2 regions of the Streptomyces sp. NPDC102259 genome follow, and region 1 is predicted to be linked to the other one. Evidence: riboswitches for the same ligand, from Rfam matches in the RefSeq annotation. Region 1 holds a riboswitch; the other holds the start of a gene.
What was found. Region 1 has a riboswitch for thiamine pyrophosphate ahead of thiC (phosphomethylpyrimidine synthase ThiC). Riboswitches for the same ligand answer to the same signal wherever they lie in the genome.
Positions count from the first base shown of each region.

Region 1 (4,542 bases):
TCCCATTCCTGCGCGCCGGGGTGCCCCTTGGCGAGGTCGGCCGCGTGGGCGGCGATCTTGTAGGTGATGACACCGGTCTTGACGTCGTCCCGGTTGGGCAGGCCCAGATGCTCCTTGGGCGTGACGTAGCAGAGCATGGCCGTGCCCCACCAGGCGATCATCGCGGCGCCGATACCGGAGGTGATGTGGTCGTACGCCGGCGCGACGTCCGTCGTCAGCGGGCCGAGCGTATAGAACGGAGCTTCATCACAGATCTCCTGCTGAAGGTCGATGTTCTCCTTGATCTTGTGCATCGGGACATGGCCCGGGCCTTCGATCATCGTCTGAACATGGAAACGCTTCGCGATCCGGTTGAGTTCCCCCAGCGTCCTCAACTCCGCGAACTGCGCCGCGTCGTTGGCGTCCGCGATGGACCCCGGCCGCAGCCCGTCGCCCAGCGAGTACGTGACGTCGTAGGCGGCGAGGATCTCGCAGAGTTCCTCGAAGTTCTCGTAGAGGAACGACTCCTTGTGGTGCGCGAGGCACCAGGCCGCCATGATCGAGCCGCCGCGCGACACGATGCCGGTCTTGCGGTTGGCGGTGAGCGGGACGTACGCGAGGCGGACGCCGGCGTGGACCGTCATGTAGTCCACGCCCTGCTCGGCCTGCTCGACGACGGTGTCCTTGTAGATCTCCCAGGTCAGTTCCTCGGCGCGGCCGTCGACCTTCTCCAACGCCTGGTACAGCGGCACCGTGCCAATGGGGACGGGGGAGTTGCGCAGCACCCACTCGCGCGTGGTGTGGATGTTGCGGCCGGTCGACAGGTCCATGACCGTGTCGGCGCCCCAACGGGTCGCCCAGGTCATCTTCTCGACCTCCTCCTCGATGGAGGACGTCACCGCCGAGTTGCCGATGTTGGCATTGACCTTCACCAGGAACCTCTTGCCGATGATCATCGGCTCCATCTCCGGGTGGTTGACGTTGGCCGGCAGCACGGCGCGGCCCGCCGCGATCTCCTCGCGTACCACCTCGGGAGAAACGTTCTCTCGGATGGCCACGAACTCCATCTCGGGTGTGATCTCCCCGCGGCGCGCATACGCGAGCTGGGTGACCGCCTCACCGTCCCGGCCGCGACGCGGCAGGCGCGGCCGACCCGGGAAGACCGCGTCGAGGTTGCGCAGACCGCCGCGCGGTGAGGTGTGCTTGATGCCGTCGTCCTCGGGGCGGACCGGACGGCCCGCGTACTCCTCCGTGTCGCCCCGGGCGATGATCCAGTTCTCGCGCAACGGCGACAGGCCCCTGCGAACGTCGGTCTCGACGAGCGGATCGGTGTACGGGCCGGAGGTGTCGTACAGGGCGACCGACTGCCCGTTGGTGAGATGCACCTGACGAACCGGCACCTGGAGATCGGGGCGAGCGCCCTCGACGTACCCCTTGTGCCAGCCGATGGACTTCCCGGCCTCCGAGGCGTTCACATCGACCGTGCTTTCGCCGGTCGCGTTCTGCGTGAAGGCAGGCGTGCGTGCGTCCTTGTTGGTCATGAGACCTACTCCCTACGCCGGCATTACCCGGTAACAGGTTCGGCGGTCGACGCAGCGGCTACCGCTTGCCGACGTGTCATGTGAAACATCACTCGATTCGAGAGACGTTCCACGTGAAACATCGCTAAGACGGAGGTCAGCGCCCTCTCAGCCCGGTGCTCCGAGCTCCCGCGTGTGCAAAGGTTGTCTCCACGCTAGCGTCAATTCTGGCGCGGTGAACAGAGGGCCCCTGTCGTTCTTGCGATGATCGGTCGGTGACCACGACACACCAGCCCCCGTACCCGCCGCCCGAGCCGCCCCGCCGACCCGGCTCCGGAAGCGGCCCCGGCAATGGCTCCGGCAGCGGTTCTGGCAGCGGTCCCAGAGGCGACCGCGACTTCAGAGACGGTCACGATCAGCCGCGTAGCCCCGACCGCGGGCCGGGATACGCCGGCGGACTCGGCGGGCTGAGACGCGTCGGCACTCCCGGTGGCCAAGGTTCCGGCTCCGGTCAAGGACCGGGCTCCGGTGGAGGCCCCGGGCCAGGGGCAGGGGCAGGGCCAGGCTCCCGGTCGGGGCCGGGAAACAGCCGGGGTTACGGGAACGGCCAAGGGCCCGTGCCCGGGCCCGGTCGGGGATACCCGAGCGGGCAGGGATACGGGAGCGGGCAGGGGTCCGAGAACGGCCAGGGATACGGGGACAATCAGGGGTACGGGGACGGGCCCTCGCCCGGTCAGGCGTACGGCCCCGGTCATGATGCCGGTCCTCGTCCGGGCCCGGGCCCGCGTCCTACACCCGGTGCCGGCTCTGGTTCTGGTTCTGGTTCTGGTTCTGGTGACGGATATGGCTTCGACCGGGAACACGGTCATGGGCAGAGCCACGACAGTGGTCATCGCGACGCCCCTGGCGAGGGCCACGGCGACGGGCACGGCCACGGTCACGGCCCGGGCGACAGGCACAACTCCGGTTCCGGTTCCGGTTCCGACGGCGGGCACGGGCATTCGCACAGCCACAGTCACGGCCCGGCCGCCCCCGTCTCCCAACACCTGCGCAAAATCATCGCGGCCATCATCATTCCGTTCGGGGCCGCGGTGCTCGTGGGGCTCGTGGTGCTGTGGCCCGGCGGAGCCCCTGCGCACGAACGCACCGGGGTCGGCTTCGACCGGCAGACCCAACAGGCCACGGTCACCAAGGTCGTGAGCGTGAGCTGCGCGTCGGTGAACGCCTCGGGCGACACCCCTACCGGCGACACCTCCACGGCCGAGGGCTCCTCCGCGCAGCAGCAGGCGAGCGGCACCTGCAAACGGGCCACGATCCGGGTGGACACCGGCGACGACAAGGGCCGTACGTTCACCGAGATCGTCCAACCGGACCAGTCACGGCAGCTGGAGCAGGGCGAGAAGGTCGTGGTCGCCTACGAGCCCTCCGCGCCGAAGGACCTGCAGTACTCGGTCACCGACGTGAACCGCCGCATCCCCATGGCGGTCCTGGCCATCATCTTCGCGGTCGCCGTCGTGGTCGTCGGGCGACTGCGGGGCGTCATGGCGCTGGTCGCGCTGGCCATCAGTTTCATGGTGCTGAACTTCTTCGTCCTGCCCGCGATCCTCCAGGGGTCGAACCCGCTGGCCGTGGCGGTGGTGGGGGCGAGCGCCATCATGCTGATCGCGCTGTATCTCTGTCACGGGCTCTCGGCCCGCACATCCGTCGCGGTGCTCGGCACGCTGATCTCCCTGCTGCTGATCGGCATCCTGGGCTCGGTGTTCATCGACTGGGCCGCGCTCACCGGCAACACGGACGACAACACCGGTCTGATCCACGGTCTGTACCCGTCGATCGACATGAGCGGTCTGCTGCTGGCCGGCATCATCATCGGCTCGCTCGGCGTCCTCGACGACGTGACGGTCACTCAGACCTCGGCGGTCTGGGAACTGCACGAGGCCAACCCCGCGATGGGCTGGCGCGGCCTGTACCGGGCCGGCATCCGCATCGGCCGCGACCACATCGCGTCCGTGGTCAACACGCTCGTCCTCGCCTACGCCGGTGCCGCGCTGCCGCTGTTGCTGCTCTTCTCGATCGCGCAGAGCAGCGTGGGCGCCGTCGCCAACAGCGAACTGGTCGCGGAGGAGATCGTGCGCACGCTGGTGGGCTCGATCGGCCTGGTGGCCTCCGTGCCCGTCACAACGGCCCTGGCGGCCCTGGTGGTCTCCGCCGACCGGCCGGGCCCGGCGAAGGCGCCCGTGCCGGCTCCGGAGGCGACTCCTGCGGCTCCGGCGGTGGCGACGGCCGCGGGCGGCGCCCAGGCCCGGGGCGGCCGGGGCAGGCGGCGCAAGCGCTGAGGAGGGAGGGCGCCCGAGTGCCGAGGACACCGGCACTCGGGCGCACCTCATTCTTCCCGGCAGGTCGTTGAGCGCCTGCGCCACCAGTTGAAGAAGCGTTCCTGCACAACACCGACCGCGACGAAGCGTTCCGCCACCACCCGCTTCGCCCTCACGTCAGCCGGCGCTCTGCTCCTCCGCCAGGATCCGGTCCAACGCCTCGTCCAAATGCGCGTCGAAATCGGCGAGAGCACCCTCCTGGCCCAACGGAACCAGCTTGTCGGTGCGGTCCAGGAAGGCCACGAGCGGCGCCGCCGAGGACCGGAACAGCGCCTGGTCACCGCCGACCTGAAGCCGGATCAGAACCTCCCCCAGCACATCGGGGTCCACCGGCGAGACACGGACGTCCCCTTCGCCGCACGGCCTGCCCACCCCGTCGATGAGCAGCTCGCGCCCGAAGGCCCAGGTCACCGGGGCATCACCGGGCAGATGGAAGGTGAGTCGCACGGCGTAGGGATCGCACGACTCGTAACCCAGCTCCACCGGAATGCGGAACGAGAGCTCCTCGGAGACGAGGAAGCTCATCATGACCTCTGCCTGTACTGCCTGTACGGACTCGCGCATCGCCTTACCCCGTCATTTGCCGCCGACTGGCCGGGAATGGACCTTCTGACACTGCACGCATCTTGCTGAAAGTACACAACAGATCACAAGGAGTGAGTTTTCAG
Region 1 is NZ_JBIWMA010000006.1:227,789-232,330, forward strand. It holds gene thiC (phosphomethylpyrimidine synthase ThiC) at 1-1,520, opposite strand, end outside; TPP riboswitch at 1,513-1,702, opposite strand; gene ACIRPU_RS17460 (YibE/F family protein) at 2,117-3,835, shown strand; gene ACIRPU_RS17465 (SsgA family sporulation/cell division regulator) at 3,992-4,438, opposite strand; gene ACIRPU_RS17470 (IclR family transcriptional regulator) at 4,539-4,542, opposite strand, start outside.

Region 2 (4,542 bases), on a different contig from region 1:
CCAACGCTGACGGGCGGTGCCCATGGGTGACCACCCCCACGCTGCTCTGGCCTGGGGCCCCGGAGATGATCTGCCACACTGGACGTGTTATGCCTGCACCCGGAGAACTTACTTTCGTCGCCCCCCGCGCAGCCAAGAAGCCGCCGCGGCACCTCGCCGACCTCTCGCCCGCCGAGCGGAAGGAGGTCGTGGCGGAGATCGGTGAGAAGCCGTTCCGTGCCAAGCAGCTCTCGCAGCACTACTTCGCGCGTTACGCGCACGACCCGGCGGAGTGGACCGACATCCCCGCCGGTGCGCGCGAGAAGCTGCGTGAGGCGCTGCTGCCGGACCTGATGTCGGTCGTACGGCATCTGTCGACGGACCAGGGGACCACCCGCAAGACCCTGTGGCGGCTGTTCGACGGCACGCTCGTGGAATCGGTGCTGATGCGCTACCCGGACCGGGTGACGATGTGCATCAGTTCGCAGGCCGGGTGCGGGATGAACTGCCCGTTCTGCGCGACCGGACAGGCGGGGCTGGACCGCAATCTGTCCACCGCCGAGATCGTGCATCAGATCGTCGACGGGATGCGGGCGCTGCGGGACGGGGAGGTGCCCGGGGGTCCTGCCAGGCTCTCCAACATCGTCTTCATGGGGATGGGCGAGCCTCTCGCCAACTACAAGCGGGTCGTGGGCTCCATCCGCGCGCTCACCGACCCGGCTCCGGACGGGCTGGGGCTCTCGCAGCGGGGCATCACCGTGTCGACGGTCGGGCTTGTGCCGGCCATCCACCGGTTCTCCGACGAGGGCTTCAAGTGCCGGCTCGCGATCTCCCTGCACGCGCCGGACGACGAGCTGCGTGACACCCTCGTCCCCGTGAACACGCGGTGGAAGGTGCGCGAGGTGCTGGACGCCGGGTTCGAGTACACCGAGCGGTCCGGGCGCCGGCTGTCCATCGAGTACGCGCTGATCCGCGACATCAACGACCAGGCCTGGCGTGGTGACCGGCTCGGCCGGCTGCTGCGCGGCAAGCCCGTGCACGTCAACCTCATCCCGCTGAACCCGACGCCGGGCTCGAAGTGGACGGCCTCGCGGCCCGAGGACGAGAAGGCGTTCGTCGAGGCGATCGCCGCGCACGGGGTGCCCGTCACGGTCCGGGACACCCGTGGTCAGGAGATCGACGGGGCGTGCGGTCAGCTCGCGGCCACCGAGCGGTAGTCTGACCCCGATATCAGCTATCGGGTATCAGTACATCCGTATCGATACATCTTCATATTCCGACAGGGGAGCGCCACAGCGCTGAGAGTGCGGGAGAGTCCGCAGACCCTCTGAACCTTGCCCAGGTCATTCTGGGTAGGAAGTTCGGTCATCACTCAAGCTGTTGCGCCCTGCCCGGGCACCGGCGGAACCTTCCGCGGGCGTCCGGGCAGGGCCGCGTCTCTTCCTGGTCAACCCCAGGAGGAATCCAGTGCACACCAGGACGTTCGTGGCCGCGGCCGTCGGCCTCGGCCTCGTCACGCTGTCCGCCTGCGGATCGTCGGACGACGACGGTTCCGCGGCGGGCTCCAAGACCGTCACCCTCGTCAGCCACGACTCGTGGGCCGTCTCCAAGAGCGTGCTCGCGGACTTCGAGAAGAGCTCCGGCTACCGGGTGAAGGTCCTCAAGGACGGCGACGCAGGTCAGGCCGTCAACAAGGCCATCCTCACCAAGGACAACCCGCAGGGCGACGTCTTCTTCGGCGTCGACAACACGCTCCTGTCGCGCGCCCTCGACAACGGGCTGTTCCAGTCGTACGAGGCGAAGGGCGCCGACCAGGTCCTGCCCGCGTACCGGACCGATCAGGGCAAGCACCGGGTCACGCCCGTCGACACCGGCGACATCTGCGTCAACTACGACAAGGCGTACTTCAGCGAGCACAAGCTGACCCCGCCCGCCTCCTTCGACGACCTGCTGAAGCCCGCGTACAAGAACCTGCTGGTCACCGAGAACGCCGCCACCTCCTCGCCGGGCCTGGGATTCCTCCTCGGGACCGCCGTGAAGTACGGCGACGATGGCTGGGCGGACTACTGGAAGAAGCTGAAGGCCAACGGCGTGAAGGTCGTCGACGGCTGGGAGCAGGCCTACAACGAGGAGTTCTCCGGGTCCGCGGGCGGCAAGAAGGCGGGGGCCGACCGGCCGCTCGTCGTCTCGTACGCCTCCTCGCCACCCGCCGAGGTGATCTACGGCGACCCGAAGCCGACCACCGCCCCGACCGGCGTCTCCACCGGCACCTGCTTCCGCCAGGTCGAGTACGCGGGTCTGCTGAGCAACGCCGCCAACCCCGAGGGTGGCAAGGCGCTCCTCGACTTCCTGCTCACCGCGGAGTTCCAGCAGGACATGCCGCTGAACATGTTCGTCTACCCGGTCCGGAAGGGGGCCGCGGTCCCGGCGGAGTTCACGCGGTTCGGGCCGCAGGCCAAGGACCCCGAGACCCTGGACCCGGCGAAGATCGCCGACAACCGTGACGACTGGGTCAAGTCATGGACCTCGCTCGTACTGAAGTGACCCGGCGCGCGGCCCGCGCGGGGAACGCGGCGCGGCTCGGGCTCATGGCCGTGCCCGTCGCGTTCTTCGCGGTCTTCTTCGCCTACCCGGTCGCCGCGATCATCGCCCGGGGACTCGGCGCCGACGGGGGCCTGCGCTTCGGGCGGCTGTGGGACGTGCTCGCGCAGTCCGACATCCGGCACGTCCTGTGGTTCACCACCTGGCAGGCGCTGGCCTCCACCGCGCTCACGCTCCTGGTGGCGCTGCCCGCCGCGTATGTCTTCGCCCGTCTGGAGTTCCCGGGCAAGCAGGTGCTGCGCGCCGTCGTCACCGTCCCGTTCGTGCTGCCGACGGTCGTCGTCGGCACGGCGTTCCTGGCGCTCGTCGGACGCGGCGGACTGCTCGACGACCTGTGGGGCGTACGGCTGGACACCACGGTGTGGGCGATCCTGCTGGCGCACGTCTTCTTCAACTACGCGGTCGTCGTACGCACGGTGGGCGGGCTGTGGTCGCAGCTCGACCCCCGGCAGGAGGAGGCGGCGCGGATGCTCGGCGCGTCCCGCCCGACGGCGTGGCGCACGGTCACCCTGCCCGCCCTGGGGCCCGCCGTCGCGGCCGCCGCGCTGATGGTCTTCCTCTTCACCTTCACCTCCTTCGGAGTGGTGCAGATCCTCGGCGGCCCCACCTTCTCCACCCTCGAGGTGGAGATCTACCGGCAGACCTCCGAGATCTTCGACCTGTCCACGGCCGCCGTCCTCACGATCGTCCAGTTCGCGGCCGTCGGCGCGATCCTCGCCGTGCACGCCCGGACCGTACGGCGGCGGGAGACCGCGTTGCGGCTGGTCGACCCGTCGGTGACGGCGCGGCGACCGCGCGGGGCCGGGCAGTGGGCGCTGCTCGCCGGGGTGCTCGGCACGATCGCCGTGCTGTTGGTGCTGCCGCTGGCGGTGTTGGCGCAGCGCTCGCTGGACGCGCCCGACTTCGCCTACTACAAGGCGCTGACCAGTGACGACGGCAATGTCTTCCTGGTCCCGCCGATCGAGGCGATCGGCAACTCGCTCGAGTACGCCGCGACCGCGACCGCGATCGCCGTGGCCGTCGGCGGGCTCGCCGCGGCGGCGCTCACCCGACGGGACGCCGGACGGCTGGTCCGCGGCTTCGACGCGCTGCTGATGCTGCCGCTGGGCGTCTCCGCGGTGACCGTCGGCTTCGGCTTCCTGATCGCGCTCGACGAGCCGCCGCTGGACCTGCGCGGTACGTGGATCCTGGTGCCGCTGGCGCAGGCGCTCGTCGGCGTCCCCTTCGTCGTACGGACCATGCTGCCGGTGCTGCGGGCGGTGGACCAACGGCTGCGTGAGGCGGCGGCCGTGCTCGGGGCGTCGCCCTGGCGGGTGTGGCGGGAGGTCGACCTGCCGATGGTGTGGCGGGCGCTGCTCGTCGCGGCCGGGTTCGCCTTCGCGGTGTCGCTGGGGGAGTTCGGGGCGACGGTGTTCATCGCGCGGCCCGACAACCCGACGCTGCCGGTCGCCGTAGCGCGGTTGCTGGGGCGGGCAGGCGAGCTCAACTACGGCCAGGCGATGGCCCTTTCGACGATTCTGATGGTGGTGTGCGTGGTGGCCCTGCTGGTGCTGGAGCGACTGCGGACCGACCGGACGGGGGAGTTGTAGATGCTGCTGGAACTGGAGCGCGCGACCGTGCGGTTCGGTGGGCGGCCCGTGCTCGACGCCGTCGATCTCGCCGTCGCCGAGCACCAGGTGGTGTGTGTGCTGGGGCCGAGCGGCAGCGGCAAGTCCACGCTGTTGCGGGCGGTGGCCGGGCTCCAGCCGCTGGACGCCGGGCGGGTGCTGCTCGACGGGCGCGACCAGGCGGGCGTGGCCGCGCACAAGCGGGAGCTCGGGCTGATGTTCCAGGATCATCAGCTGTTCCCGCAGCGGGACGTGGGCGGCAATGTGGCCTTCGGGCTGCGGATGCACGGCATGCCCAGAGCCCGGCAGGGCGAGCGGGTGGCGGAGTTGCTCGAACTGGTCGGCCTGCCGGGCG
Region 2 is NZ_JBIWMA010000010.1:216,508-221,049, forward strand. It holds gene rlmN (23S rRNA (adenine(2503)-C(2))-methyltransferase RlmN) at 90-1,196, shown strand; TPP riboswitch at 1,251-1,356, shown strand; gene ACIRPU_RS23920 (thiamine ABC transporter substrate binding subunit) at 1,447-2,523, shown strand; gene ACIRPU_RS23925 (ABC transporter permease) at 2,499-4,169, shown strand; gene ACIRPU_RS23930 (ABC transporter ATP-binding protein) at 4,170-4,542, shown strand, end outside.
Region 2: linked by a shared signal. The riboswitch ahead of ACIRPU_RS23920 (thiamine ABC transporter substrate binding subunit) and the one ahead of thiC (phosphomethylpyrimidine synthase ThiC) in region 1 are both predicted to bind thiamine pyrophosphate.